Regions from separate parts of the Kitasatospora sp. NPDC057015 genome, predicted to be linked through region 3. Evidence: predicted binding sites of a transcription regulator. Region 3 holds the regulator's gene; each other region holds the start of a gene.
What was found. Region 3 encodes HspR, which represses chaperone genes until heat shock. Its sites were predicted from a motif close to TTGAGNNNNNNNNNCTCAA; they were not measured.
Positions count from the first base shown of each region.

Region 1: a site for HspR is predicted at 3,601-3,619, ahead of clpB (ATP-dependent chaperone ClpB). Genes of this name have one in related genera too.
Region 2: a site for HspR is predicted at 6,003-6,021, ahead of lon (endopeptidase La). Genes of this name have one in related genera too.

Region 1 is NZ_JBHUSG010000024.1:108,132-118,382, reverse strand. It holds gene ACFTWP_RS22655 (LysR family transcriptional regulator) at 1-381, opposite strand, end outside; gene ACFTWP_RS22650 (oxidoreductase) at 489-1,355, shown strand; gene ACFTWP_RS22645 (C4-dicarboxylate ABC transporter) at 1,421-2,524, opposite strand; gene ACFTWP_RS22640 (LysR family transcriptional regulator) at 2,595-3,503, shown strand; gene clpB (ATP-dependent chaperone ClpB) at 3,754-6,360, shown strand; gene ACFTWP_RS22630 (YbjN domain-containing protein) at 6,550-7,113, shown strand; gene ACFTWP_RS22625 (pyridoxal phosphate-dependent aminotransferase) at 7,298-8,458, shown strand; gene ACFTWP_RS22620 (DUF2617 family protein) at 9,110-9,640, shown strand; gene ACFTWP_RS22615 (polyamine aminopropyltransferase) at 9,858-10,251, shown strand, end outside.
Region 2 is NZ_JBHUSG010000010.1:201,390-211,640, forward strand. It holds gene ACFTWP_RS13095 (ROK family protein) at 1-1,134, opposite strand, end outside; gene ACFTWP_RS13100 (GtrA family protein) at 1,148-1,675, opposite strand; gene ACFTWP_RS13105 (hypothetical protein) at 1,778-3,223, opposite strand; gene lon (endopeptidase La) at 3,587-5,980, opposite strand; gene ACFTWP_RS13115 (rhomboid-like protein) at 6,194-6,967, opposite strand; gene ACFTWP_RS13120 (response regulator transcription factor) at 7,472-8,209, shown strand; gene ACFTWP_RS13125 (sensor histidine kinase) at 8,301-9,431, shown strand; gene ACFTWP_RS13130 (multifunctional oxoglutarate decarboxylase/oxoglutarate dehydrogenase thiamine pyrophosphate-binding subunit/dihydrolipoyllysine-residue succinyltransferase subunit) at 9,823-10,251, shown strand, end outside.
Region 3 is NZ_JBHUSG010000004.1:312,343-322,593, reverse strand. It holds gene ACFTWP_RS06280 ((Fe-S)-binding protein) at 1-990, opposite strand, end outside; gene dnaK (molecular chaperone DnaK) at 1,608-3,452, shown strand; gene grpE (nucleotide exchange factor GrpE) at 3,449-4,066, shown strand; gene dnaJ (molecular chaperone DnaJ) at 4,217-5,374, shown strand; gene ACFTWP_RS06260 (heat shock protein transcriptional repressor HspR) at 5,382-5,891, shown strand; gene ACFTWP_RS06255 (LuxR family transcriptional regulator) at 6,089-7,117, shown strand; gene ACFTWP_RS06250 (hypothetical protein) at 7,198-7,392, opposite strand; gene ACFTWP_RS06245 (hypothetical protein) at 7,764-8,393, shown strand; gene ACFTWP_RS06240 (LuxR C-terminal-related transcriptional regulator) at 8,758-9,735, opposite strand.

The sequences.
Region 1 (10,251 bases), on a different contig from region 3:
GAAGCGCTTGGGCGTCACCCGGACGCCCGGGTGGCGGCGGGCGAACTCGGCTCGCGCCCGGGTGGTCAACTCGCCCGCGCCGCTGGCCTCGAAGCCGACCCGCAGCACCCCGGTCTCGCCGCGCAGGTGGCGGGCGGCGGCAGCGGTCACCCGCTCGGCCTGGAGCAGGGTGCGGCGGGCCTCGGTCACCACGTCACGGCCGGCGGGGGTGGCGCGCACGCCGCCGGAGTGCCGGTCGAAGAGCCGCAGGCCCAGCTCCGACTCCAGGTTGCGCAGCGCGTACGACAGCGCCGGCTGGCTCACGTAGAGCCGCTCGGCGGCCCGGCCCAGGTTGCCCTGGTCGGCGATCTCGACGAGGTACCGCAGTTGCCGGAGCTCCACGCGGCGATCATAAGCGGGCTCTATCGGGCCGTGGAACCTGTGTCTTGGACTCCGGACGCCCGCGGATGGCTCACTGGATCCAGCAACCGGCTGACGAGGAGCAGAACATGACGAACACTCACCCCACCACCCGCGAGGCGGCCGGCCGGGTCTGGCTGATCACCGGCGCGTCCTCGGGCTTCGGCCTGGCGCTGACCGGGGCCGCCCTCGCGGCCGGCGACACCGTGGTGGCGGCGGTCCGCCGCCCGGAGGCGCTCAAGGACCTCGTGGCCGAACACCCCGACCGGGTCGTCCCGGTCGAGCTGGACGTCACCGACCCGGCGCGGATCACCGCCGTGGTGGCCGAGGTGCTGCTCTGGTACGGACGGATCGACGTGCTGGTCAACAACGCCGGGCGCGGTCTGATCGGCGCGGTCGAGGAGAACACCGACCGCGAACTGCGCGACCTGATGGACCTGCACTTCTTCGGCCCGGCCGCGCTCACCCGGGCGGTGCTGCCCGCGATGCGGCGCCAACGATCCGGCGCGGTGGTGCAGATGAGCAGCATGGGCGGCCGGTTCTCGTTCGCCGGCGTCGGCGCCTACTCGGCGACCAAGTTCGCGCTGGAGGGGCTCTCGGAGGCGCTGGCGCTGGAGGTCGCACCGTTCGGGGTGAAGGTCCTGATCGTGGAGCCCGGCTCGTTCCGGACGGGCTTCGCGGGCGGCGGCGCGCTCCTGCAGTCCGCGGCGATCGAGGCGTACGCGGAGACGGTCGGCCCGGTCCGTGAGGGGCTGCCGCAGAGCGACGGCCTGCAGCCGGGCGATCCGGCGAAGGCCGCGGCGGCGGTGCTGGCCGCGCTGGCCGACGAGCGGACCCCGCTGCGGCTGGCGCTGGGCAACGACGCCACCGACGCCATCCTGGCGAACCAGGACGCCGCCCGCGCCGAGCTGCTGGCCTGGGAGCCGGTCAGCCGCGGCACGGACTTCGACGCCTGAGCCACGGCCCGGCCGGGCTCCGGTGGGGTTCCGCCCGGACGGGCGGAACCCCACCGGGCCGCCGCTCAGGCGGGCAGCAGCCGGCCGTCGGCCAGCCCGCCGAGCGTCCGCACCGCGGCGACCGCCCAGGCGGCGAGCAGGGCCAGGTACAGCGCCACCGCCAGCGCGCCGAAGCCCGCGAAGCCGGTGTGCCTGGCCAGGCCGGCGGCGCCGGTGACGCAGGTCCCGACCGGGAAGGTGAAGGCCCACCAGGTCATCGCGAACGGCATCCCGGCCCGCCAGGCCCGCAGGTTGGCGGCCGCCGCGACCAGCAGCCAGAGCATCGCGACACCCATCACCGCGCCGCCGTACAGCTCCGACAGGGCGAGTGCGGCGGGGGCGAGCGCGGGGGCGACCGGGCGGGCGGCGTCGGCCAGCGCGGCCGTCCCGGTGGTGGACTGCCCGAGCGGGCCGAGCACCAGGAACAGCGCCGGGGTGAGGGCCGGCGCCGGCGGCTTGCTGTGCAGCAGCCCGGTGATCACCACGGGCAGCAGGGCGAGGGTGGCCAGCAGCCCGGCGCCGAGCAGCGCGAAGCAGCCGTGCAGCAGCGCCGCCCGCCAGAAGCCGGCCGGCAGGTGGGGCACGAGCGCGGGGCCGGTGGCGGCGGCGACCAGCGGGGCGACCACCGGCAGCAGCCAGGTGGGGTTGGCGTCCTGGGCGGCGAGCCGGTGCCGGGTGATCATCAGGTACGGGATGCCGGCCGCGACCGCCACCGCGTACACCGTGCCCGCGATCCAGAGCGCCGCGGCGGCGGCCAGCGACGGACCGGCACCGACCACCCGCGGGCCGAAGGTCAGGGTGGCGGCCCCCACGGCGAGCAGCGCCATCGGCGGGCAGCCGTAGAAGACGGCGGTGGCGGGCCGGTCGAACAGGTCGGCGCGGGCGGCGGCGCGGTGCCGGGTGAGGTGGACCAGTCGCGCGGCGACCAGGGTGAGCAGGGCGGCGACGGACAGCGCCCAGAACAGCCGGCCGAAGCCGATCAGGCCCGGCGGGCGGACGGGCAGCGCGGCGGCCCCGTTCGCCACGATGGCAGTGCCCATGACGGCGGCGTACCAGTTGGGGCCGAGCCCGGCGAGCTGGGGGAGGCGGCGGTGGCCGGCTGACGGACGGGCGATGGTGAGGGTGGCCATGGCACCACCGTGCCCGGGCGGGGGTGGCGCCGGTAGCGCCCGCGGCTCTATGAGCGCATAGCCTGGGCCTATGCCTCTCTCCTCGCACGTCCCCGAGCTCGGCGCGCTGGAGCTGCTGCTCGCGGTCGCACGGCTCGGCAGCGTCGGGCGGGCGGCCACCGAGCTGGGGGTGAGCCAGCCGACCGCGAGCGCCCGGATCAAGGGCATGGAGCGGCAGATCGGGGTGGCCCTGCTGGAGCGCTCGCCCCGGGGCTCCAAGCCGACCGAGGCCGGCCGGCTGGTGGTGGAGTGGGCCCGGAACGTGGTCGAGGCGGCCCAGGCGCTGGACGCCGGGATCGACGCGCTGCGCGAGCACCGGGACGCCCGGCTGCGGGTGGTGGCCAGCCTGACCGTGGCGGAGTACCTGATGCCGGGCTGGCTGCTGGCCCTGCACGGAGCCAGTCCGCGGACCTCGGTGACGCTGCGGACGGCGAACTCCGCGGACGTCGCCGGGCACGTGCTGGCCGGCGAGGCGGACCTCGGCTTCGTGGAGGGCCCGACCACCGCGGCCGGCCTCTCGGGCACGGTGGTGGCCGCCGACCGGCTGGTCGTGGTGGTGGCCCCCGACCACCCCTGGGCCCGCCGCCGGGCGCCGGTGACCGGGCCGGAGCTGGCGGCGACCGCCCTGGTGCTGCGCGAGCCCGGTTCGGGCACCCGGGAGGTCCTGGAGATGGCGCTGGCGCCCTACGGCGGCGCGGCCCGGCCGTTGATGGAACTGGCCTCGTCCACGGCCCTGAAGGCGGCTGCGATGACCGGCGCCGGGCCGGTCTGCCTGAGCGAGCTGGCGGTGGTGGAGGAGCTGGCGACCCGCCGGCTGGTGGCGGTCCCGCTGGTGGAGGGGCTGGATCTGCGGCGTCCGCTGCGCGCGGTCTGGCCGGCCGGGCAACGGCCCTCGGGCCCGGCCCGGGAGCTGCTCGGACTCACCCGACGGACGAACTGAGGCGGGCGGGTGCTCCGGTGAAACGGCCCGTGGACGAGCCGGTGGACAGGCCGGTGGACGGGCCGGCACGGTGCCCGCCCGAGCTGTTCACCCAAAGTTGAGCGGAATAGACTCAACTTAGTGCATGCTGTATCCATCAGGAGCGATGCTCCCCGACAGACCGGCCCGGGCCCCGCCGGCACCGCCGCAGCGGGCGCCGACGTACCGGGGCCGACAGTCGACCGCCGACGCACAGGAGGACGAACCAGCAGTGGACGCCAGCAAGTTCACCACCAAGACGCAGGACGCCCTGTCCGCCGCGATCCGGCAGGCGGGCACAGCAGGGAACCCGGACGTCAAGCCGGTGCACATCCTGCTCGCCCTGCTGGAACAGCCCGAGGGCATCGCCAAGCCGCTGCTCGAAGCCGTCGGCGCGGACGCCGGCCAGGTCACCGCCGAGGCCCGCCGTCTGCTGGCGGCGCTGCCCAGCGCCAGCGGCTCGACGGTCGCCGCACCGCAGCTCGCCCGCGACACCCTGGCCGTGCTCACCGAGGCCGGCCGGCGGGCCGACGACCTGGACGACCAGTACCTCTCCACCGAGCACCTGCTGGTCGGCCTGGCCGCCGAGGGCGGCTCGGTCGCCGACCTGCTCGGCCGGCACGGCGCCACCGCCAAGGCCCTGCTGGCCGCGTTCAAGGACGTCCGGGGCAGCGGCCGGGTCACCTCGCAGGACCCGGAGGGCACCTACAAGGCGCTGGAGAAGTACGGCACCGACCTCACCCAGGCCGCCCGCGACGGCAAGCTCGACCCGGTGATCGGCCGCGACCAGGAGATCCGCCGGGTCGTCCAGGTGCTCTCCCGCCGCACCAAGAACAACCCGGTGCTGATCGGCGAGCCCGGCGTCGGCAAGACCGCCGTGGTCGAGGGCCTGGCCCAGCGGATCGTCGCCGGCGACGTGCCCGAGTCGCTGCGCGGCAAGCGGCTGGTCTCGCTGGACCTCAGCGCGATGGTCGCCGGCGCCAAGTACCGCGGCGAGTTCGAGGAGCGGCTGAAGGCCGTCCTGAACGACATCAAGCAGAGCGACGGCCAGGTCGTCACCTTCATCGACGAGCTGCACACCATGGTCGGCGCGGGCGCCGGCGGCGACTCCGCGATGGACGCGGGCAACATGCTCAAGCCGATGCTGGCCCGCGGCGAGCTCCGGATGGTCGGCGCCACCACCCTGGACGAGTACCGCGAGCGGATCGAGAAGGACCCGGCCCTGGAGCGCCGGTTCCAGCAGGTCATCGTCGGCGAGCCCTCGGTGGAGGACTCCATCGCGATCCTGCGCGGCCTCAAGGGCCGCTACGAGGCCCACCACAAGGTGCAGATCTCGGACGCCGCCCTGGTCGCCGCCGCGACCCTCTCCCACCGCTACATCACCTCGCGCTTCCTCCCCGACAAGGCGATCGACCTGGTCGACGAGGCCGCCTCCCGGCTCCGGATGGAGATCGACTCCTCCCCGGTCGAGATCGACGAACTCCAGCGCGCCGTCGACCGGTTGCGGATGGAGGAGCTGGCCCTGGAGAAGGAGTCCGACCCCGCGTCGATCGACCGCCTGGCCCGGCTGCGCCGCGATCTCGCCGACAAGAACGAGCAGTTGAGCGTGCTGACCGCGCGCTGGGAGCAGGAGAAGAAGAGCCTCAACCGGGTCGGCGAGCTCAAGGAGCGCCTCGACGACCTGCGCGGACTGCTCGAACGCGCCCAGCGGGACGGCGACTTCGAGCGCGCCTCCAAGCTGATGTACGCCGAGATCCCGACCGCCGAGGGCGAGCTCGCCGAGGCCCAGGAGCGGGCCGCCGACGAAGACGCCGGTCAGTCGATGGTCAAGGAGGAGGTCGGCCCGGACGACGTGGCCGACGTGGTCTCCTCCTGGACGGGCATCCCGGCCGGCCGGCTGCTGGAGGGCGAGAGCGCCAAACTGCTGCGGATGGAGGAGGAGCTCGGCCGCCGGCTGATCGGCCAGCGCGAGGCCGTGCAGGCCGTCTCCGACGCGGTGCGCCGCACCCGCTCGGGGATCGCCGACCCGGACCGCCCGACCGGCTCCTTCCTCTTCCTCGGCCCGACCGGCGTCGGCAAGACCGAACTCGCGAAGGCCCTGGCCGACTTCCTGTTCGACGACGAGCGGGCGATGGTCCGGATCGACATGAGCGAGTACGGCGAGAAGCACTCCGTCTCGCGCCTGGTCGGCGCCCCGCCCGGCTACGTCGGCTACGAGGAGGGCGGCCAGCTGACCGAGGCGGTGCGCCGGCGCCCGTACAGCGTCGTCCTGCTCGACGAGGTGGAGAAGGCGCACCCCGAGGTCTTCGACGTGCTGCTGCAGGTGCTGGACGACGGCCGGCTCACCGACGGGCAGGGCCGGACGGTGGACTTCCGCAACGCCATCCTGATCCTCACCTCCAACCTCGGCTCGCAGTTCCTGATCGACCCGAACACCCCGGAGGACCGCAAGAAGGAGCTCGTCCTGGACACCGTCCGGGCCACCTTCAAGCCGGAGTTCCTCAACCGGCTGGACGACATCGTGGTCTTCGAACCGCTGGGCACCGCCGAGCTCACCCGGATCGTGGACCTGCAGGTCGACCGGCTCGGCGAGCGGCTGCGCGACCGCCGGCTCACCCTGGAGGTCACCCCCGCCGCCCGGGACTGGCTGGCCCTCACCGGCTACGACCCCGCGTACGGCGCGCGGCCGCTGCGCCGGCTGGTGCAGTCGGCGATCGGTGACCAGCTCGCCAGGGCGATCCTGTCCGGCCAGGTCCACGACGGGGACACCGTGGTGGTCGACCGCGACGAGGACGGCGACCGGCTGGCCGTCCGCGCCCGGGGTCCGCTGCAGAAGTAGCGTGCCGGCCGGGCGGGCCCCCTCGGGGGCGGCCCGCCCGGCCGGGGCGCACCGGCACGAGGACCCGCGCCGACCGGCGGTCCGGCTCCGGGCAGCCCTGTGTCTGGCGCCCCGGATGAGGCAGGATGGGACGTGGAAGGGCGGCCTCTCATTGCCGACCACCCATGTGCACTGAGAAGAGGACCTCCCATGAGTATCGACCCGTCGTCCATCCCGTCGTTCGGCGTCCCGCAGGGCCCGCAGGGTGGTCAGCCCGGCCAGGGCCAGCCGGCCGGCCCGCCGCCCGTGGTGGTGCCGGACCAGGCCCTCGTGGCGCAGCTGCTCGACCAGATGCAGCTCAAGCACGTGGTCGACGAGGAGGGCGACCTCACCGCCCCCTGGGACGGCTTCCGCGTCTACTACATGTTCCGCGGCGACCAGAAGGAGCTCTTCGCGGTCCGCGCCTTCTACGACCGCTCGTACCCGCTGGAGGACAAGGGCGAGATCCTCGACCTGATCGACGAGTGGAACCGCGAGACCCTCTGGCCGAAGGTCTACACCCACACGCACGAGGACGGCGTGGTCCGCCTGATCGGCGAGTCCCAGATGATCGTCGGCACCGGCGTGAACCTGGAGTACTTCGTGACGACGACCGCCAACTGGACCCAGGCCGCGGTCGGCTTCGAGCAGTGGATCGTCGAGCGCCTCGGCCTGCAGAAGGACATCGAGGGCGACGAGGGCACCCCCGAGGACGACGCCTCCGACGAGTCCTGAGCCGACTCCGCGCCGAGTCCGCGCCGACTCCGGACGGTCGGGGCACGCCCGCACGACCCGCACCGCCCGCACGGCCCGTCCCCCCGGGGGCGGGCCGTCGTCGCGTCCGGCGCCCGTCCGGACTTGTCCCGGGCGCCGCGATGCCCGCAGGATGAGCCCGACGACGAGCCCAGGAGGATCCGGTATGGGTACGAGGCCGCTGCTGAACCGCCGACTGGAGGGCCTCGGCACGACGATCTTCGCCGAGATGTCCGCCCTGGCCACCGCCACCGGCTCGATCAACCTCGGCCAGGGCTTCCCCGACACCGACGGCCCGGCCGAGATCGCCCGGGCCGCCGCCGACGCCGTCCTCACCGGCAGGGGCAACCAGTACCCGCCCGGCCCCGGCATCCCCGAACTGCGCACCGCGATCGCCGAGCACCAGCAGCGCTTCCACGGCCTCGGCTACGACCCCGACACCGAGGTCCTGGTCACCGCCGGCGCCACCGAGGCCATCGCCGCGGCCCTGCTGGCCCTGCTGGAGCCCGGCGACGAGGTGATCGCCCTGGAGCCGTTCTACGACTCCTACGCCGCCTGCATCGCCATGGCCGGCGCCCGGCGGGTGCCGCTCACCCTGCGCGCCCCGTCCTTCCGGCCCGACCTGGACGAGCTCCGGGCGCTGATCACCCCGCGCACCCGGCTGATCCTGCTGAACACCCCGCACAACCCGACCGGCACCGTCCTCACCCCCGAGGAGCTGGCCGCGGTGGCCGCCCTCGCCGTCGAGCACGACCTCCTGGTGGTCGCCGACGAGGTCTACGAGCACCTGGTCTTCGAGGGCGCGCACCACCCGATCGCCGCGCTGCCGGGCATGCGCGAGCGGACGGTGTCGATCTCCTCGGCCGGCAAGACCTTCTCCTTCACCGGCTGGAAGGTCGGCTGGGTGACCGCGAGCGCGCCGCTGGTCGCGGCCGTCCGCACCGCCAAGCAGTACCTCACCTATGTCAGCGCGGGCCCCTTCCAGTACGCCGTCGCGCAGGCGCTGCGCCTGCCGGACGAGTACTTCGCCGGGTTCCGGGCCGACCTGCGGCGCAAGCGCGACCTGCTCGCCGACGGCCTGGCCGCGGCCGGCTTCCGGGTATTCCGGCCGGAGGGCACGTACTTCATCACCACCGACATCACTCCGTTGGGCGAGAAGGACGGCATGGAGTTCTGCCGGGCCCTGCCCGCGCGCTGCGGTGTCGTCGCCATCCCCAACGTGGTCTTCTACGACGACGCCGAGGCCGGCCGGAGCCTGGTCCGGTTCGCCTTCTGCAAGCAGGACGCGGTGCTCCAGGAGGCCGTCGAGCGGCTCGGCCGGCTCTGAGCGGAGCGCGACTCCCGGGGGTCGCGGCCCCGGCCGTCCGGTCCGCGCCGGCAGCGGCCGGCCGGGGCTCCCGGTCGGCCCGGGCCGGCGCCGGGGAGTCGCGCTCCGGCGCGCACCCGGCCTCCCGCCGTGCCGTCGCAGGCGGCCTCCCGCCGTGCCGTCGCAGGCGGCCGGCGGCCTTCCGGCGCAGGCGATCTGACGCATGGTCATATGCCAGTGGCGCCGTCACTTCCGCAGCGGCCCGGGGTCGGCCGCCACTCGGACGGCAGTACCCGCAGGACCGGCCGGGGCAGTCCGCCGGACCGGGCGCACGTCGAACAGGAGCGGTGCGCCGGGCGTGGAATCCGGGGGCGCACAACCAAATTGCGCGGCGCACGCTCCGGTCAAGGGGGCGCACACCGAACACAGGCGCGCACCGGAGCGATCGGACCGGGGAAGCGCCCGTGCCCGAAACGGTGAATGCTTGACAAAGTTGGGTAAATCACCGACGGACCCGGCGTATTCATGCTTCTCTGCTGCTGAATCTCCAGCCGGAATCCTTCCTTCCACGGTCGGCCGCGCCCGGGACCGCACAGCCTCGAACAGCCTCGTCTTCGGCCTAGTCGGACGCTGCACGGCGGGCGCGCACGGAGCTGAAACGCGGAGCCGAGCATGCTCACCACACTGCAGACCTCCTACACCGACACCCGCGCCGGTGACCTGGCCTGGTGCCTGGGCGGCGAACCCCTGCCCGCACTCGCCGTCCGCGACCTGAGCATCGGCGGCGTCGACAGGCCCGGCGCCACCGGCACGCTGCAGCTGCGCCTGCTCGGCGCCTCCCACCAGGTGCTGATCGCGGCCGGCCCCGGCGAGTGCCTGGAGACCGTCGCCTGCCTGCCGGGCCGGCGCACCCCGCTGCCGGCCCGGGTCGCCAAGCAGGTCGCGGGCTGGGAGTACGAGTTCGCGGCCCGGATCGAGGCCATGCCGCCGCACGACTTCGCCGCCCGCGCCCAGGAGCTGCTGGCGCTGGTCGAGGGCCATCCGCGCGGCCTCGCCGGGGTCTTCCCGGGCGACCCGAGCGCCTTCACGGCGCTGATGACCCAGGGCGACGCCGACCGGCTGCTCTGGCGCACCTGGCACGCCTACCCGCAGGAGGGGCGGCTGGTCTGCACCCGGTCCTCGCTGGTGGTCCGCGGCCGATGACGGGGGCGGCCGCCGATTCGCACGCAGGAACGATCCGTCAACCGGACGCACCGCGCTGTCCACCGGATGGACGCAGCCATCCGCATCATCCGTCGCCTAGCGTTTGTTCGTGATCAACCATCCGGCGGGTCCACCCGCTCAGCCGGTCCTCGAACCCGACGCCGGCCCGGCCGGCGGCACCGACGGCGGCGGACGCCCGGCGGGGGGCGGACGGCCGCTGACCCGGCTGACCGCCCGCCGGCGCAGCAGGCCCCGGACCAGGCCGGGGCTGGCCCGGCCGGCCGTCCTGCTGGCCGCGTTCGTCTGCGCGGCCTGCGGGCTGGTCTACGAGCTGGAACTGGTCGCGCTCGGCAGCTACCTGATCGGGGACTCAGTCACCCAGACCTCCGTGGTGCTCTCCGTGATGGTGTTCGCGATGGGCCTCGGATCGCTGCTCGCCAAGCGCTTCACCCGGCGCCCGGCCACCGCCTTCGCCCTGGTGGAGTGCGCCCTCGCCCTGGTCGGCGGGCTCTCGGTGCTCACCCTGCACGTCTGGTGGGCGCGGTTCGGCGGCTACCAGGCCGCGATCGTCGCCCTGACCGGCGTCATCGGCATCCTGATCGGCGCCGAGA
Region 2 (10,251 bases), on a different contig from region 3:
CAGCTCGGAGACCGTCAGCCACTCGTCCGACCAGGGCCGCACCGTCACCCGGGCGGCGAGCTCGGCCCGCATCGCCGGCAGCAGCCAGGGCGCCAGCTCGGTGTAGCCGCCGCCGAGCACCAGCTCCGCCGGGTCCAACAGGTTCACCGCGCCGGTGGCGGCGATGCCGAGCGCCGCGCCGGCCCCGGCCAGCGCGGCCAGCACCGCCTCGTCCCCCGCCGCCGCCCGCTCGGCGAGCAGCGCCACCCAGTCGCCGCGGTCGCCCTCCAGGCCGGCCGCGCGCAGGACCGCCGCCTCGCCCGCGTACTGCTCCAGGCACCCGCGCGCCCCACAGGCGCACGGGGGCCCGTCCGGGCGCACCGGTACGTGTCCGAGCTCGCCCGCGAAGCCGCGCGCCCCGCGCAGCAGCCGGCCGCCGACCACGATCGCCGAGCCGATGCCGGCCTCGGCCGACAGGTGGACGAAGTCGCCGGGCCGCCCGCCGAGCCAGAGCTCGGCCAGTCCGCCCAGGTTGGCCTCGTTGTCGATCTCGATCGGCAGGGCGGCCAGCTCGCCGGCCCGGGCCCCCCGCAGTGCCTGCCGAAGCTCGGCGGTGGCCGGCACCCGGGACCAGCCGAGGTTGGGCGCCCGCTCGACCATGCCCTCGGCGGAGCCCACCAGGCCGGGAACGGCCACGGTGAGCCCGGCCGGCCGCAGGCCGGACTCGCCCACCGCCCGGCGCAGCAGGTCGGCGAGGTCGGCGAGGACGGCGGCGGGCTCCCGGCCCTGGTTGCGGATCTCCGTCCGGTGCCAGCTGCGGACCTCGCCGCGCAGGTCCACCACGCAGGCCGCCAGGTGCTGGACCCCGATCTCGGCGCCCAGGCCGCCCGGTCCGTCCGGGGCGAGGCCCAGGGCGGTGCCGGGCCGGCCGACCCGGCCGCTGGGGGTGGCGGTGCCGGCCTCGGTGAGCAGGCCCGCGCCCAGCAGTTCCTCCGCCAGCGAGGAGACCGCCGCCCGGGTGAGTCCGGTGGCCGCGGCGACCTCGGCCCGGGAGCGCGGGCCCTGGGCGATCTGTCCGAGCACGAGGGCCAGGTTGGCCCGGCGCATGCCCTGCTGGCTGGCCGGTCCGGCCTGCCCGGCGTCCGTCTCACGCATCGCTCTCGCCCTCTCAGGCCTGGGGTACCCGCTGGGGACTGTCCTGCGGAGCCGAGGCGGACTCGGTCAGGTGGACGAAGACCCAGCGCTTCATCGCCCAGTAGCGGAAGACCATGGCCAGCAGGGTGCCGATCAGCATGCCGCTGACGAGGTCCGCGATCTCCTGGGTGAAGGCGCTGACGTCCGGTTCGCGCAGGTCCAGCAGGTAGCGGGAGACGATCAGCGGCACGTCGTTGACCAGCACGGCCACCGCGCTGACCACGAAGAACAGGACGGCCTCCCGCTGCCGGCCGTTCGCCCGGAAGGACCACTGTCGGTTCAGCACGTAGGAGACGACGGTGGCGATGACGGTGGCGACGGTCAGGGCCGCCACCGGCTTGTGCTGGAGCACGGTGAGCTTCAGCGAGAGGTTCACCACCAGGGTCAGCACGAAACACGTGCTCCCGACCAGGAGGAACTTCACCAGCTTGCGGTGTCTCACCAGGAAGGGGCGCATTCCGGCCGGGACTCGGGCCAGGGCGCGCTGCGTGGGGGACGGCATCTTCGCAGTCTCGCACGGTGACCGGCCGCAGTCGGAATCCGAGCGCCCGGCCCGGCTCACGGCCGGCACCGGGCGCCCCGTCGTGCCCCTACCCGCCCGGGCTCACTCCGCGGTGATCCGCAGCACGCCGGTGGTGGTGCCCTGGTAGACGACCCCGCCGGGTGCGATCGAGCCGACCATCTGGAGCGTGTCGAAGATGAACCCGGCACCGGTGTACGCGGTGCGCACCACCGCGCCGGTCGCCGGGTCGACCTCGGCGTAGTAGTAGGGGTCCAGCACCGAGGTCGCGTCGGTGCCGGGGATCACCGGGTTGCGCAGCACGGTGTGGATCAGCCCGTCGGCGGTCGAGAGCCTGGGCACCGCGGCGGAGCGCACCTTGGTGTCCCAGGCCAGGTCGCAGCCGGAACCGTCGGCGCGGACGTCGACCCGGCTGAGGCCGCCGCGGAACTTGTCGGAGGCGGGCACGCTCGGGCCGGCGTCCTCCGGCAGCTTGGGGTACGGGTACCCGTAGGTGCTGGCGACGAAGACGGCGTTGCCGACGGCCACCGGTGAGTTCTCGCTGCCGCTGCCGCCGGCCCGGAGCACGGGTACGGAGCAGACCTGGGCGCCGGTGTCGGTGCGGTAGACCAGCAGGTTCACGGTCGGCGCGGCGTTGTCGACGATGGTGACGTAGTCGGTGCCGGTGCGCGGCCCGAAGAAGGTGGGGGTGGAGCCGGTGCCCCAGCTGAGCTGGCCGGGCTTGCGGGCGGGCCCGCGGTCGTACGCCCGCCGCCAGGTGATCGCGGGGGTGCCGTCGGCCCCGGCGGTCAGCAGGTAGGTGGCGTGGGTGGTGGAGACGGCGGTGCCCTCGGGGGCGGTGGAGATGCTGTTGGCGACCTTCTCGCCCGCCGGGAGCGCGAGGGTGCGGACGGTGCCGGTCCGGTCGTCGGCGGTGCCGACCACGCCGCCGCCGGTGGCGAACCAGACCCGGCCCTGCCAGTCGGGCGAGACCCCGGTGACGGCGTCCCCGGCCGGGACGGCGGCGCCGAGCGGGAGCCGGCTGTCGACGGACAGCCCCCAGTGGCCGGCGGCGTCGCGGCGGTGGGCGATCCGCAGCAGGTCGCCGTTGCCGTCGACGGCGACCAGGCGGTCGAGGTTGTCCAGGTAGGCGTACACGCCGCCGAGCAGGGAGCCCTTGGCGAGCGGCAGTTCGGCGAGCGAGCCGCCGTCGGCCGGGTCGAGCAGGTGGACGGTGGGGGTGAGCCCGAAGATCGTGGTGCAGAGCGCGACGGGGAATCCGTCGGAGCCGACCAGGACGGTCGGGCAGGCGGACTGCAGGGCGATCCGGTCGGAGGAGAGCGGGCCGGCCTTCGGGCCGGGCAGCGGGGTGGCGTCCGAGGAGCCGGTGTCGCCGTGCATGGTGGCGGTGCCCGCCGGGCCGGCGTAGGGGTTGTGCGGCGGCAGCGGGCCGAAGGTGCCGGCCGCCGCGGCGGGCGTGGTCCCGCCGAGGGTGAGCAGCAGCGCGGCGGCGGAGAGTACGGCGGCGCGAAGAGGGGGCGCGAGGCGCATGGGTGTCCCGTCCGGGGTCGTGGTGAGCCGCTCCGGGACGCGCCCGGGGGCGGAGGACAGCGGTGCACGCCGCCCGGACGCTCACCCGGAACCCGGGGAGTCTCGGACAGGGAAGGACCCGGACACGGCCGGGCGGGGTCACCGCGCTGTCAGACGGCGCGGCGACAGATCGCGGAACACGCGTGGGCCAGGTCGACGTCGAGTCGACGGCTCAGGTGGGCGTGGCGATCCATGGGCCCCATGCTGGAGTACTGACGAGGCGTCTCACAAGGGCGTCCCAGCACGCGGACGCGCCCGACGGGACGTCACGTCCCGCCGGGCGCGCCCGGACCCGGCCCGCCGGCGGATCTTGCCGGCCAGCCCCTACGCGGCGACCAGCACCCCCGCCGGCTCCAGGGCCAGGGCCAGCACCTCGCGCACGTCCGCCACCGGGTGGACGGTCAACCGCTCCAGCACCTCGGCCGGGACGTCGTCGAGGTCCGGCTCGTTGCGCTTGGGGATGATCACCGTGGTGACGCCGGCCCGGTCGGCGGCGAGCAGCTTCTGCTTCACCCCGCCGATCGGCAGCACCCGCCCGGTGAGCGACACCTCACCGGTCATCGCCACGTCGTTGCGGACCTTGCGGCCGGAGAGCAGCGAGGCCAGCGCGGTGGTCATGGTGATGCCCGCGCTCGGCCCGTCCTTGGGCACGGCCCCGGCCGGCACGTGCAGGTGCACGCCGCGGTCCCGCAGGGAGGTCACCGGCAGCTCCAGTTCGGCGCCGCGCGAGCGCAGGTAGGAGAGCGCGATGTGCGCCGACTCCTTCATCACGTCGCCCAGCTGCCCGGTGAGGGTCAGGCCGGTGCCGCCGGTCTCGGCGTCGGCGAGCGAGGCCTCGATGTAGAGGACGTCGCCGCCCGCGCCGGTCACCGCGAGCCCGGTCGCCACCCCGGGGACGGCGGTGCGCCGCTCGGCCGGCTCCTGGGCCGCCTCCGGGGTGTGGTGCGGCCGGCCGATCAGGGCCCGCAGGTCGCCGGCGCCGATCGCGACCGGCAGCTCGCGCTCGCCGAGCTCGCTCTGCGCGGCCACCTTCCGCAGCACCCGGGCGATGGCGCGCTCCAGGTTCCGCACGCCGGCCTCCCTGGTGTACTCGCCGGCGAGCAGGCGCAGCGCCTCCTCGGTCAGCGAGGCCTGGTCCGGGCTGAGCCCCGCCTTCTCCAGCTGGCGCGGGAGCAGGTGGTCGCGGGCGATGACGACCTTCTCGTCCTCGGTGTAGCCGTCGAGGCGGACCAGCTCCATCCGGTCGAGCAGGGCCTCGGGGATGGCCTCCACCACGTTGGCGGTGGCGAGGAAGACGACGTCGGAGAGGTCGAGCTCGACCTCCAGGTAGTGGTCGCGGAAGGTGTGGTTCTGGGCCGGGTCGAGCACTTCGAGCAGGGCGGCGGCCGGGTCGCCCCGGTAGTCGGAGCCGACCTTGTCGATCTCGTCGAGCAGCACGACCGGGTTCATCGAGCCGGCCTCCTTGATCGCTCGGACGATCCGGCCGGGCAGCGCGCCGACGTAGGTGCGGCGGTGGCCGCGGATCTCGGCCTCGTCCCGGACGCCGCCGAGCGCGACCCGGACGAACGAGCGGCCCATCGCACGGGCCACCGACTCGCCCAGCGAGGTCTTGCCGACCCCGGGCGGGCCGGTGAGCGCCAGCACGGCACCCCCTCGGCGGCCGCCGATCAGGCCGAGCCCCTGGTCGGCGCGGCGCTTGCGGACGGCCAGGTACTCGACGATGCGGTCCTTCACGTCGGCGAGGCCGGCGTGGTCGGCGTCGAGCACGGCGCGGGCGCCGGCGATGTCGTAGGCGTCCTCGGAGCGCTCGTTCCAGGGCAGCTCCAGCACGGTGTCCAGCCAGGTGCGGATCCAGCTGCCCTCGGGCGACTGGTCGGACGCGCGCTCCAGCTTGTCGACCTCCTTGAGGGCCGCCTCGCGGACCTTCGCCGGCAGGTCGGCGGCCTCGACCCGGGCCCGGTAGTCGCCCTCCTCGTCGGCCGGGTCGCCGTTCAGCTCGGCCAGCTCCTTGCGGACGGCCTCCAGCTGGCGGCGGAGCAGGAACTCCTTCTGCTGCTTGGCGACGCCCTCCTCGACGTCCTTGCGGATGGTGTCGTTGACCTCCTCCTCCGCGAGGTGGTCGCGGAGCAGGGTGAGCGCGTACTCCAGGCGGGCGATCTGGTCCGCCTCCAGCAGCACCTTGAGCTTCTGCTCGGCGGTGGCGAAGGGCGCGTACCCGATGTTGTCGGCGAGCTCGCCGACGCCCTCGATCTGGGCCACCCGGTCGACGATCTGCCAGGCGCCGCGCTTGCGCAGCCACTGGGTGGAGACCGCCTTGTACTCCTTGGCCAGCTCGGCGGCCCGGCCGGTGAGCGGGGTCGGCACGGTGGACTCGCGGAACGGGCCGGTCTCCACCCAGAGCGCGGCGCCGGGGCCGGTGGTGCCGACGCCGATCCGGACCCGGCGCACGGCCCGGACGAGCGCCGCCGGGTCTCCGTCGGCGAGCCGGCCGACCTGCTCGACGGTGGCGAGGGTGCCGGCCGCCGCGTACGAGCCGTCCACCCGCGGGACCAGCAGGACCTGGGGCTTCTGGGTGCCGACGGCCGCGGCCCGGGCGGCCTCGACCGCGGCCCGCACCTCGGTGTCCGACAGGTCCAGCGGGACGACCATGCCCGGCAGTACGACCTCGTCGTCGAGCGGCAGGACGGGCAGGGTGAGCGGTGTGGACGTCGATGCCATGATCTCTCCCCAGTCAGTGAAGTTGAGCTGACCTGACTAAGGTTTCGCGAGGGCCGGTTGTTCCCGGGGGGATGTTCGCCGGCAGCGAAAGGGCGGGGGGCCTGCCGGGACCGCGTCAAAAGCCCTGCTGGACAGCCGTGGGCCCGGGCCGGCGGCGGGGTGCGGCCACGACGAACGAGGGGCGGGCCGACGGCGGGGACCGGCCGGGGAGGGTCAGACCCGGTCGAGGACGGCCCGCCCGCGCGGGCGCCCCGTGGGCTCGGGCCCGGCGGCCGGACGGGAGCCGCCGGCCCGACGGGGCGGGCGCGACCGGCGGCGCAGCAGGTACCCGAGGAGGACGCCGAGCACCAGCGCCGCCGGATGGCCGACGCCCGTGACGAGGTCCCGGTCGGCGACCACCTGGTCGGCGACCAGCAGCCCCACTCCCCCCAGCACAAGCAGCCGGCCGACCGGCGGGAGCAGCACGGCGAGCGCCCCCAGAGTGGCGAGCACGCCGTAACTGATCCCGATGTCGAGGCGGTCCAGCGCGTCGGGGCCGAGCCGGCCGGTGCGGACTGCGGCGGCGACCACGCCCTGCGAGAGCAGGGTCGCCAGCACGTGCCCGGCGGCGAACACCCCGGCCGCCCGGGCCGCGCCGACCCGGCGCTCCAGCGGGGCCGCGGCGAGGACGAAGGCCCACAGGTACGGCATCCAGACCGGGCCGGCCACCCAGAAGCCGCTGAGGACCAGTGCCCGCAGCGGATGCCGCAGCAGGTTGTGACCGTCCGTGCTTGACAGCGCCTGGAGGTGGCCGACCAGCCCCGGATCGGCCAGCCGGGAAAAGAGCGTGGTGGCCACGAGCACGCCGAGGAAGGCCAGCGTGAAGGGGGTGCGCCGGGGCGTGGGGAATCGCCGGAGCACCCACGCGGCGACCCCGGTGCGCAGGCCGAAGCGCAGGCCGCCGTAGGGCGGCCCCGGAGCGGCGGACTCCCGTCGCGTCCCTGCCACCGCACCTCCGTTCCCGGCCGGACGACTTTGCTGCCACACTTGTCGTGCTCACGTTACTTTGGGGATCTGAGCATTCCCTGGGAACACGCTGTGAAGATCGAGCACACACGATCGAGGAGTCGGCCCGGATGGTCCGGACCATCCCTCTGTTTACGCACGAGTAGCGGTACCCCCGGGGAGTCTGCCACCCGCTTGGGTGCATACGCACCGTTACGGGGGAAATTCTGGGCGGGTAAGGTATCGGCCCGTGCCAACTCCGGACCGGGCCGGATCCCGGTCCCCGGGGTCGGCCCACGGGCCGAAAACGCCTGGTCCACCTGCCGGAAACCGCCCGCTGTCCGTACTCTGCGGGTGTGCGGAAGGGGTCCGCAGTCCACACCTGCGACCCCGTCCGCACCTGCGGGGACGGCGGACCCGGCACAGTCCACGACGGAACAAGACTACGAGCGGAGCCCGCCGTCCCATCGACGGCCGGCCCGCAGCCCTGGGGGCGGTGGCGTGACCGTGACAGAAATTCAGCAGGACAACAACAACACCAGCAGCGCGGTGAGCAGCCAGCGCAGAGTGCTGGTGGTGGAGGACGAGCCGACGATCGCCGAGTCGATCGCGGCCCGGCTGGGCGCGGAGGGCTTCAAGGTCGCCGTGGCCCACGACGGCCCCGGCGCGGTCGACGGCTTCCACACCTGGCAGCCCGACCTCGTCGTCCTCGACATCATGCTGCCCGGCTTCGACGGCCTGGAGGTGTGCCGGCGGATCCAGGCGCAGCGCCCGGTGCCCGTGCTGATGCTGACCGCCCGCGACGACGAGACCGACCTCCTGGTCGGCCTCGGGGTCGGCGCGGACGACTACATGACCAAGCCGTTCTCCATGCGCGAGTTGGCGGCCCGGGTCAACGTCCTGCTGCGCCGGGTGGAGCGCGCCCAGCAGGCGGCGCGGACGCCGACGCTCGGCAGCCTGCGCTTCGGCGAGCTGGAGATCGACCACGTCCAGCGGCGGGTCCGGCTGGCCTCGGGCGACGTCCACCTGACGCCGACCGAGTTCGACCTGCTCGCCTGCCTGGCGGCCCAGCCGCGCGCGGTGCTCACCCGCGAACAGCTGCTCGCCGAGGTCTGGGACTGGACCGACGCCTCCGGCACCCGGACCGTCGACAGCCACGTGAAGGCGCTGCGCCGCAAGATCGGTGCGAGCTGGATCCGCACCGTCCACGGCGTGGGGTACGCGCTGGAGGCACCGGCCGCCTGACGGCCGGGACGAACGACCAGCGGCTGGGCCTCCGGGGGGCCCATGCCGTGCACGCACAACGGGGGCTCGCGGGGGATCAGTCAGGGGACTCATGACCTTTCCACAGCAACGCAACGGGGACACCGACACCGCCCGGCCGCCGACCCTGGCCGCCCGAGCGGCGCGCCGCGTCTGGGCCGACATCCGACCGCTGGACCCGGTGCGCTCGATCAAGGGCAAACTGACCCTGCTCGTGATCGTCTCGGTCTTCCTGGCCAGCGGCATGGTCGTGGTCGCGATCCGGTCGGAGACCCAGATCCGGATCATCATGATCTTCTCGATGATCGCCTCCCTGCTCTTCATGCAGTTCCTCGCGCACGGGCTGACCGCCCCGCTGCGCGACATGACGCTCGCCGCCCGCGAGATGGCCGGCGGCGACTACAGCCGCCGGGTCGAGGTCTCCTCCCGCGACGAGATCGGCGAGCTGGCCGCGACCTTCAACCAGATGGCGGCCGATCTGGAGGCCGCCGACCGGCACCGGCGCGAGCTGGTCGCCAACGTCTCGCACGAGCTGCGCACGCCGATCGCCGCGCTGCGCGCCGTCCTGGAGAACGTGGTCGACGGGGTCGTCCAGCCCAACCCGGCCACCCTGGGCGCGGCACTGGAGCAGACCGAGCGCCTGGGCCGGCTGGTCACCCACCTGCTGGACCTGTCCAAGCTGGACGGCGGCGTGGTGCCGCTGGACGCCCGCCCCTTCGAGGTGCGCACCTTCCTGGACGGCGTCCTGCGCGGGGTCACGGTGGACGGCGCGACCGCCGGCGGGGCCTTCTCCCGCCGCGGGGACGTACGCCTGGCGCTGGAGGTCCACCCCTCCGGGCTGACCGGCGTCGCGGACCCGGAGCGCCTGCACCAGGTGGTCGCCAACCTGGTCGACAACGCCTGCAAGCACTCCCCGCCCGGGGGCACCGTGACGGTGCGCGCGCGGCCCTCGGCGGATCCCGGCGGACTGCTGCTGGAGGTCGAGGACGAGGGCCCCGGCATCCCGCTGCAGGACCGCGGCCGGGTCTTCGAGCGGTTCAGCCGCAGCGGCGCCGCGACGGCGCAGGGGCCCGGCAGCGACGGCGGTACGGGCCTGGGCCTGGCGATCGCCCGCTGGGCGGTGGACCTGCACGGCGGGCAGATCGAGGTGGCGGAGGCGGCCCGGGGCTGCCGGATCGAGGTCCGGCTGCCCGGGCAGCGGTAGGACGGACGGCGGCTGCCCGGACAGCGGTGCGACGGGCAGCGGCGGCGGGACGGACGGCGGCGGCACCGGCGGGGCTGCCGCGACACGGGGAGAACCGGGGCAACTGTCACACAATCGGGACAGAACATTTCCGATCATGCGACCGTCCACCATGTGGACCGCGCGCATCCGGGTTTTGTCCGGATTTACTAGGGTACGACCACGGATCGGAACCGATCGCTTCCCCTGACCACGGAACTTCTAACGCACTTTTTCGGCCAAATTGCAGGTCACGACTGTGATCTGGGTGACGCCTGGGCTGTTGGGACTACGCGATCACTGATCAGGGGCGTAGCCTTAATCCCCGCTGTCCAACCATCCCAAAAGGAAGCGGAAGAGGGCGGTTGCCGCCGTGTCGCCACAGTCCCCTGAAACCCCCAACAGCTCGGCCCCACGCACTACGACGGAGCCCGCGGGCTTCGGCCCCAATGAGTGGCTCGTCGACGAGATCTACCAGCAGTACCTCCAGGATCCAAACTCGGTCGACCGAGCCTGGTGGGACTTTTTCGCCGACTACAAGCCCGGTACCGAGGTGACTCCAGTGACCCAGGCCGCGACCCAGGTCGGCCCCACGCCGACCCCCGTTGCCGCCCCTGCCCCTGCTGCCGTTCCGGCGGCGCCCGCGCCCGCCGCCCCGGCCGCTCCGGCGCCCGTGCAGCAGGCTCCCGCGCCGTTGGCCGCAGCGCCGGCCGCTCCGCCGGCCCCGAAGGCCGCGGCTCCCGCCGCCGCCCCGGTGGCCACCGCGGGCCCCGAGTTCGTCCCGCTGCGCGGCCCGGCGAAG
Region 3 (10,251 bases):
CTCCCGCAGGCTCATGATCAGCAGCTTGGGGGAGAGCGGCTTGCCGGTGTTCCAGGCGGGGCACTGCGACTGGCAGCGACCGCACTCGGTGCAGGTGGAGAAGTCGAGGATGCCCTTCCAGGAGAAGTGCTCGACCTGGGAGACGCCGAAGACGGCGTCCTCGGCCGGGTCCTCGAAGTCGATCGGGGCGCCGGCGCTGGTCATCGGGCGCAGCGCGCCGAGGGCGACGCCGCCCTGCTCCTCGCGCTTGAAGAAGATGTTGAAGAAGGCGAGGAAGCGGTGCCAGGCGACACCCATCGACGGGTTGATGCCGATGGTGGCGGCCCACGCGAAGGAGATGCAGATCTTCAGCATCGCGAAGAGGTAGATCAGGTTTTCCAGCGTGCCGTGCGACAGGCCCTTGAAGGCCAGCACCAGCGGGTACGAGACCAGGTACGCCGCCTCGTACGACTCGACGCCCGCGAGGGCGCCCTCCAGGCCGCGCAGCACCATGATGCAGATGCCGATGCCGAGGATCGTGTACTCGACGTAGAAGGCCTGCCAGGCGATGGAGCCGGCGAAGCGGGACTTGCGGCCGGCCCGGCCGGGCAGGCTGAGCAGCCGGATCACGATCAGGGTCGCGATGCCCAGCGTGGTGAGGGTGCCGACCAGTTCGGTGAAGACCTCGAACGGCAGCCAGTGCCCGATCACCGGGATCGTCCACTCGGCGTCGAAGAGCTGCCCGAAGGCCGTGACCAGGGTCGTGACCAGGGTGAAGAACCCGACCGCGACGAACCAGTGGGCGATGCCGACGATGCCCCACTGGTTCATCCGGGTGTGGCCGAGGAACTCGACGGCCACCGTCCTCGTCCTGCGTACCGGGTTGCCGGTACGGGTGGCGTCCGGCGAACCGGTCTTCACCACCCGGTAGATGTACGCGGCCGCACGGGCGGCGAGCGCGGTGCCGATCACAGTGGTGACCAGCGAGATGACGATCGCTGCTAGCTGCATCGGCTCTCCGTCTCCTGCGGCTGGGGTCGAGCTGTGTGTAGAGGGGTCCGACCGATTGTACTCATCGGTAACTTGCAGGTGGACCTCGGCGGAGACTATCGCTCGTTAACGCTCGTTCAGAAGATGCGCAAGGTATGGCGGCAGTCACTTAGGGCTCACTCACCCGCCTGGTCGAGGCTCGCTCGCCGCCGGGGCTGATTGTTTGGGCTCGCTCGCCGCCGGGGCTGATTGTTTGAGTTCACTCGCCGCCGGGGCGCTTCGGTCCGGTGCCGACGGTCGTCGCTTCGTCGCTCCTTCGTCGCTCCCGCGCTCCTCCCTTTCGGCACCGGCGCGCCCCTTTGGCTCGCTCACGGGGCGCCCTGTCGTCCGTCGCCGGGTTGTCGGGTCACTCGTACGTGTCGCGGGGGGCGGGCGGTGGGGGTGACGGGTGAGAGTGGTGGGAGGCGATGGGGGTGGACGTGCGCCGGTGAGCCGGGTCGGGGCGGCGTGGCGCAGGGTGTCGTACAGGCGAGCGCGCAGTAAAGTTGAGCGGTGCCGACTCAAGCCTGTTGACGCCTCGGATCCGGTCAGGCATGCTTGAGCCTGTAAAGCTCAACTCTTCCGTGGAGGTATTTACGATGGCACGCGCGGTCGGCATCGACCTCGGTACGACGAACTCGGTCGTCAGCGTTCTGGAGGGCGGCGAGCCCACCGTCATCACGAACGCCGAGGGCGCTCGGACCACGCCGTCCGTCGTCGCCTTCGCCAAGAACGGCGAGGTGCTGGTCGGCGAGGTCGCCAAGCGCCAGGCGGTCACGAACGTCGACCGGACCATCCGCTCGGTCAAGCGCCACATGGGCACCGGGTGGAAGGTCAACCTGGACGGCAAGGACTTCAACCCCCAGCAGATCAGCGCCTTCATCCTGCAGAAGCTCAAGCGGGACGCCGAGGCCTACCTGGGCGAGACGGTCACCGACGCCGTCATCACCGTTCCGGCGTACTTCTCGGACTCCGAGCGCCAGGCCACCAAGGAGGCCGGTGAGATCGCGGGCCTCAACGTCCTGCGCATCGTCAACGAGCCCACCGCGGCGGCGCTGGCCTACGGCCTCGACAAGGACGACCAGACCATCCTGGTCTTCGACCTCGGCGGCGGCACCTTCGACGTCTCCCTGCTGGAGATCGGCGACGGGGTCGTCGAGGTGAAGGCCACCAACGGTGACAACCACCTCGGTGGTGACGACTGGGACCAGAAGGTCGTCGACCACCTGGTCAAGGTCTTCCAGTCCGGTCACGGCGTCGACCTGTCCAAGGACAAGATGGCCCTGCAGCGTCTGCGCGAGGCGGCCGAGAAGGCCAAGATCGAGCTGTCCTCGTCCTCCGAGACCTCGATCAACCTGCCCTACATCACGGCCTCCGCCGAGGGTCCGCTGCACCTGGACGAGAAGCTCACCCGGGCCCAGTTCCAGCAGCTCACCGCCGACCTGCTGGAGCGCTGCAAGACGCCGTTCCACAACGTGATCAAGGACGCCGGCATCTCGCTCTCCGAGATCGACCACGTCGTCCTGGTCGGTGGCTCGACCCGTATGCCGGCCGTCGCCGAGCTGGTCAAGGAGATGACCGGCGGGCAGGACGCCAACAAGGGCGTGAACCCGGACGAGGTCGTCGCCATCGGCGCCGCCCTGCAGGCCGGTGTCCTGAAGGGCGAGGTCAAGGACGTCCTGCTGCTCGACGTCACCCCGCTGTCCCTGGGCATCGAGACCAAGGGCGGCATCATGACCAAGCTGATCGAGCGCAACACCACGATCCCGACCAAGCGCTCCGAGATCTTCACCACGGCCGAGGACAACCAGCCGTCGGTGCAGATCCAGGTCTACCAGGGCGAGCGCGAGATCGCCTCGTACAACAAGAAGCTCGGCATGTTCGAGCTGACCGGCCTGCCCCCGGCCCCCCGTGGCCTGCCGCAGATCGAGGTCACCTTCGACATCGACGCCAACGGCATCATGCACGTCGGCGCGAAGGACCTCGGCACCGGCAAGGAGCAGCGGATGACCGTCACCGGCGGCTCCGCGCTGCCGAAGGACGACATCGAGCGCATGATGCGCGAGGCCGAGCAGTACGCCGAGGAGGACCACAAGCGTCGCGAGTCGGTCGAGACCCGCAACCAGGCCGAGCAGCTCGTCTACTCGACCGAGAAGTTCATCGCGGACAACACCGACAAGCTCCCGGCCGACGTCAAGACCGAGGTCGAGACCGCGATCGGCGAGCTCAAGGAAGCCCTCAAGGGTGAGGACATCGCGGCCATCCGCGAGGCCACCGAGAAGGTCTCCACCACCGCCCAGAAGCTCGGCACGGCGCTCTACGCCAACGCCGACGCCGCCGGTGCGGCCGCTGCCGGCGACGGCGCCGCGGCCGGTGCCCCCGAGGACGACGTGGTCGACGCCGAGATCGTCGACGACGAGAAGCCCAAGGGTGGTGCGGCATGACGGAGAAGCCGCAGGGCGCTGAGCCCGGCGACGACTCCACCGCTGAGGAGGCCGTCCTCAAGGCTGCCGAAGAGGCGGTCTCGGGCGGTGCCTCGGAGGAGCTCGCCGCGGCCAAGCGCGAGGTGGCCGAGCGCACTGGTGACCTCCAGCGCCTCCAGGCCGAGTACCAGAACTACCGCAAGCGGGTCGAGCGGGACCGCATGACGGTCCGCGAGATCGCGGTCTCCAACATCCTGGAGAGCCTGATCCCGGTGCTGGACGACATCGGCCGGGCCCGCGAGCACGGCGAGGTGACGGGCGGTTTCAAGTCCGTCTCCGACAGCCTGGAGACGGTCGTCGCCAAGCTGGGCCTGCAGCAGTTCGGCAAGGAGGGCGAGCCCTTCGACCCGACGATGCACGAGGCGCTGATGCACAGCTACTCCTCGGACGTCACCGAGGACACCTGTGTGCAGATCCTCCAGCCGGGCTACCGGATCGGCGAGCGGATCATCCGCCCGGCGATGGTGGCGGTCGCGGAGCCCCAGCCGGGCACCCAGACCACGTCCGCGCCGGACGACGCCGAGCAGGCGGCGGACGGCGACGCCGACAAGGCTGACGGTGGCGCGGAAAGCTGACAACCTGTGCGCTGCGGAGTCGTACGTCGTCCAGTACGGCGAACGGCTCCGCAGCGCCGTATCCGCGGGCGGTGCCGGCAGTGCCCCCGGCGCCGCCGGCACCGCCCGCGGGTACCGCGGACCTATTGACTCCGGGAGGTGGCGGCAGCCATGAGCGGCAAGGACTACGTGGAAAAGGACTACTACAAGGTCCTCGGCGTGCCCAAGGACGCCTCCGCAGCCGAGATCAAGAAGACGTACCGGAAGCTGGCGCGGGAGTTCCACCCCGACGCCAACAAGGGCGACGTCAAGGCGGAGGACCGCTTCAAGGACATCTCCGAGGCCTATGACGTCCTGTCGGACGACAAGCGCCGCAAGGAGTACGACGAGGCGCGCACGCTCTTCGCCAACGGCGGCTACCGCTCCGGCGGCCCCGGCGGCGGCAACTACAGCTTCGACTTCGGCGACCTGTTCAACGGCACCCAGGGCGGCCCGGGTGCCGGGGGCGGCGGGATCGGCGACGTCTTCGGCGGCCTGTTCGGCCGCGGCGGCCGGCAGGCCCAGCCGCGCCGGGGCGCCGACGTCGAGACCGAGGTGACCCTCAGTTTCGAGGAGGCGGTGGACGGCGCGACCGTCCCGCTGCGGATGACCAGCCAGGCGCCCTGCCGCTCGTGCAGCGGCACCGGTGCCAGGGCCGGCACCACCCCGCGGGTCTGTCCGACCTGCGTCGGCGCCGGGACCGTCAGCCGTGGTCAGGGCGCCTTCGCGCTCTCCGAGCCCTGCCGGGACTGCCGCGGCCGCGGCATGATCGTCGACGATCCGTGCCCCGACTGCCACGGCAGCGGTCGGGCCAGCTCGGCCCGCACCATGCAGGTCCGGATCCCGGCCGGGGTGCAGGACGGTCAGAAGATCCGGCTCAAGGGCAAGGGCGCCCAGGGCGAACGCGGTGGCCAGCCCGGCGACCTGTTCGTCCTGGTGCACGTCGACCCGCACCCGGTCTTCGGCCGCAAGGGCGACAACCTGACGGTGACCGTGCCGGTGTCCTTCCCCGAAGCGGCGTTGGGCGGCACCATCGAGGTGCCGACGCTCAAGGGCCCGGCGGTGAAACTCAGACTGCCCGCCGGGAGTGCCAACGGCCTCACCCTGCGGGCCCGGGGCAAGGGCGCCACCCGTAAGGACGGCACCCGCGGGGACCTCCTGGTCACCGTGGAGGTCGTGGTGCCGCAGCACGTCATCGGCGACGCGCTGGCGGCTCTGGAGCAGTACCGCGAGGCCACCGCCTCGGACGACCCGCGGGCCGCCCTGTTCCGGGCGGCGGAGGGAGCGTGACCAGCTCATGAACCGTGACTCGATCGGTGTCGGCCTCGGCGACGGCCTCCCCGGAGGCCCCCGTCCCGGCCGGCCCACCCGCAATCCGGCCGGGGCCGCCGCGTACGTGCTGACCGAGGACACCCCGGTCTACGTCATCTCGGTCGCCGCCGAGCTGTCCGGCCTGCACCCGCAGACCCTGCGCCAGTACGACCGGCTCGGCCTGGTCTGCCCCGACCGCACGGCCGGTCGCGGCCGGCGCTACTCGGCCCGGGACATCCAGCAGCTGCGCGAGGTGCAGCGGCTGTCCCAGGACGAGGGCATCAACCTGGCCGGCATCAAGCGGATCATCGAGCTGGAGAACCAGGTGGCTGCCCTCCAGTCCCGGATCGGCGAGCTCGCCGACTCCCTGGAGGGCGCCGCCAGCGCGCTGCAGCAGCGTGAGGCCGCGGTGCACGCCTCCTACCGCCGGGACCTGGTGCCGTACCAGCAGGTCAGCCAGTCCAGTGCGCTGGTGGTCTGGCGACCGAAGCGATAACCGGATATTTCGGGTCAAGCCGTCGGGTCCCCCTCCTGGGGGGTGCCGGCGGCTTGTCTGGAATGAGAGAGTGCCATCCAACGGACCCTGCCGCGTGCTGGACGCGACTCCAGCGGGCACCTCGACACTTAGGATCCCCAGTGGGGGTGACTGCGGTCCACCTTCAACGTCGGTTCAATTGTCGATGAGGAGCCGAAATGAGCGGGAGGGACGACGCCGGTCTGAGCGGGAGCGGACCCGGCATGTTGTCGAGTGGAGCCCACACGCTCTACCTGTCCGTCATTCGCGCCCACGGCCGGATCGCCCGTGGCGAGGTCGACCAGAGAGACACCAGCCAGCTGCTGGAGCTGCTGGACATCGGGCTGCTGGTGCCCGACACGGACGACCCGTCGGTGCTGGTGGCCGTCGATCCCAAGCAGCTCGGCTCCGGGCTGAGCGCCGTCTGGCAGCGCCAGGCGCTGGAGCTGCTCTCCCGGGCGATCGCGCTGCCGGCCGAGCTGAACAGTCTCGCGGAGGCGTTCCACACTCCGGAGCCGGTGGGCGGCACGATCGAGTACGTGCGGGGCAAGGCGCTGATCAACCAGCGGCTCAAGCACGCCGTCGCCAGTGCCAAGGAGGAGGTCCTGGCGGCCCAGCCCGGGGGCCCCCGCCCCCCGGAGGCCCTCTCGGGCAGTCTGGCGGGGGACCTGGAGGATCTCCGCCGCGGGGTCGCCGCGCGGACGATCTACCATCCGAGTACCCGCTACCACGCTCCGACGCGTGACTACGTCGCCACGATCACCCAGGCCGGAGGGCTGTTCCGGACCCTGGACGAGCCCTACACCCGGCTGATCGTGATCGACCGGCGGCTGGCCGTGATACCCGTGGTCGAGGACCTCAACCTGGCCGCCTTCATCCATGACCAGGCCGTCATCAACTACCTGACGGACGAGGTGTTCGAGCGCAACTGGAACCGGGGCCTGGATTTCAACGGCGGGCGGACGGTGCCGCAACAGGTGGTCTCCCGGCTGCGGCAGACGATCGTCGACCTGCTGCTGAAGGGGACCAATCACCGGGTGATAGCCCGCAGACTGGGTATCAGCGAGCGCACCCTGGCCCGGCATCTGGCCGAGATGCGCGAGGACTACAACGTGGAATCGCTGTTCCAGCTCGGCTACATCCTGGCGCGCTCCTCACAGGAAACCCCGGAGTGCCCGCCCGCCTCGGTCTCGTTCGGGGATAATTGACCTGAACCTGACGATTTCTGATCCCGGTATTTCCACCGGTCGCCGACGTCGTTGTTCAATCAATTCGGCCCGCCGGCCGATCAGGTCCAGTTGTACTCCATGGCGATTGCCTGCTGGGCCTGCAGTGAGAAGTCGGCCGAGTCTGCCGAAGTCACTCGACTGACATGGACAGGTCCGCCATCATGGTCGAGAGTGACCGTGCCGGCCAGTAGTGCCATTGCGCCAACGGCCAGCGACACCAGGGCTGCACGAACGTTCGCACGGGTACGGGACATGGGCACCTCATTCTGTAGGGACATGTCAGATCGAACAGATATGTGACATGCGGGCAATCGATCCGATGATGCCGCACTCGCGGTACCGGTGTCACGAGGGGGCCACCTTTGAGGGGTGTCATCTCTCTGCCAGTCAGACGGATGACACCGCGTGCCAGTGGACGCTGCGGGCGTGGGCGTTGGACGATCAACTCGCCCATCTCGACCCGACGGCATTGTCGGGCCGCCCGATGGCTCCCCCCTTTGACTGCGATTCAGTTGTCGCCGCCAACGCCTTTCGGTTTCTGATATTCCCTACGAAACCAGCCCAAAAGCCGCATAGCCTACCAAGGTGCGTCTCTCCTGTGGTGGGCCATTCCCCCGGAGTCGACATGAGTGAGCCCTACCAGCGCGATCACGCCGGCCACGCCCCCGAGGGCCGGCGAGCCCGAGTGTTCCTCGCCGCGCCGCTGATGCGACTGACCGGGCCGGCCGACAGCGTGGTGACCCTGGCGAGCCGCACCCGGCTGACCACCCTGCGCTCCACGCTGCTGCGCAGCGGCGCCGCCGTGTACAGCGCGCACCACAGCGACGCCTGGACGGTGGCCGGCCGGGCACCCGAGCCGAGGGTCCCGTCCGACTTCCGCGCGCTGCAGACCGCCGACCTGGTCTTCGCCTACGTCGGGGCGCCGCTCAGCGCCGGGGTCAGCCTGGAGCTCGGCTGGGCGTCGGCGCTGCGCAAGCCCGTCGTGCTGCTGGTCGACGAGGCGATCACCCACAACCCGCTGATCGCCACCATCGAGCAGGTCGCCCCGGTGCTGCCGCTCGTCTTCGACGACACCTGGTCGCAGGAGGCCCTGCGGCACACCGTGGAGACCGCGCTGGACTGGGCCGGCATGGCGCTGTCGCTGCGCGAGGGCTTCTGGACGGCTCCCGGCGAGCACTTCACCATCCCGCGCCAGCAGCAGCCGCCGGCCGTCGGGCCGTTCGACTTCTGGACCACCGGCGCGGCCACCGGCTGATCCGCGGCGGCACCCGTCCGTCCGGCCGACCCCGGCTCCCCGCACCGGTCGGCCCGCCCGGAAGGGCGTCCGCGCGCCGTACGGCTCCCCGGGCCGCGCGACGCGCACCACCGGCACGGACCCGCAGGAGCTCGGCCCGGCGCCGAGCACCCGTCGGGAAGAACCAGGGGCCGGCGAGAATCGCCCGATCCGCTCGCGGACGGGCAGGCCGCATTCGCACCCGGCGCCGGACCGTGTCCGGCGGACCGGCCCCGCACACCTCCGCTCCGTACGGTCCGGCTCCCCCGACACGGGCTCCGCAGGCGTCCGCTCCGGGCGCGGCCCGGCCGGCGGGCATCCGCTCCGGGCCGCGGTGGTACACCGGTCACTCACCGCGGCCACCGCGCATCAGCCAGCCGAGTTGGAACAGGGTCTGCGCGCCGTGCCGTTCGCGCAGCCGGGCGATGTGGGCGGCGACGGTGCGCTCGCTCAGCCCGAGGCGGGTGGCGACCGCGCGCTGGGTGAGCCCGGTGGCGAGCAGGCGCCCGACGCGGTCGGCGGCGAGGCGGGCGGGCCCCTTGGAGAGGGCGGCGTCCCACTCGACCGAGTCGGCCCGGGCCCAGTCGCGTTCGAAGACGGCGACCAGGAAGGCGACGGCCGCGGGGTCGGAGATGAACGCGGCCCTGCTGTGGTCGTCGGCGGCCGGCACCACGGCGATCGACCGGTCGATGATGATCATGCGCTGGAAGGGTTCGTCCAGCACCCGGAGCCGGGCCCCGAGCCGGGTGACCTCCAGCGCGTAGTCGGCCGCGGTCCCGTCCAGGACGGCCATCGGCTGGTAGAGCGTGCGCAGCGTCCGGCCGCTGGCCAGCAGGGGCACGTCCTGACGCAGCGACAGCGCCATCGTCATCGGCGGCCGGGAGCCGGGCTGCGCGGTGAGCAGGCCCTCCTTGCAGTCCGAGAGCAGCTCCGCGATCCGCTGCCGGATCGCCTCGCGGCCCTCCACCAGGGTGGCGTCGCCGTGCTGGCCCGGTAGGCGGGGCACGGACTCGTAGGCCTTGGTGAGGCTCTCCAGCTCGGTCGGCAGGCCCTCCGCCCGGACGAGCAGCCGGGTGGCCTCCGAGCGGAGTTCGGCGCCGATCCGGTCGCTGACGGCGCGTGGGCTGACGGCCGTGTAGGAGGCGTCCACCGCGTTGGGCATGAGCAGTCCGGTGTCGATGAGCTGGCGCAGGGCGGCCTCGTCGGAGGGATCCACGGTGGTGACCGGGATGGCTCCGCCTTCGGCCAGGATCGCCAGGTACAGCTGACGGGCCGCCTCGTCGGGCACGCCCGCGTCCGGGGCGGCCGTCGGATCCGCAGTCACTCGAACACTCCCTGCCGGATGTCCCTCAAGGTCCGTTCATGATCGCAGGGCCGTCGGACGGCCGCGATCCCGGACTCCGTCGCCGACGGCCCCCCGGGCCGGTCGTGCGTATGCACGTCCGGCCCCAGGGGCGCGCCGGTGAACGCCGAAGCCGAAGGCGCTTCCGGCGAGGCGGAGCAGCAACGCCTCGCCGATTCCGGAGCGGGACGCCATCACCACACATGGCCTCCCGCCGGAGCTCTTCCCCCCGTGTGCCACGGCACGGACGTACCGGGTGCACCCATGTGAAGAGCAAGTCGCCGTCATCAGGCTGCGGTGGCCCGGACGACTTGGCGTGTCTCCACCATCACAGTGTGTCGGCCGGTGAACAAGTGGCGCCGGTTGCAGGTTCCCGCAAGTGCAGGAACCTGCAGGCCCGCGCTGCGGCGATCCGGGGGAAATTCGCCGCGTTCCGCTCACTTCCGCTGTTCCGCGACGGCCGGGGCCGGCAACCGACCGAACATTCGGCGGAAAGCG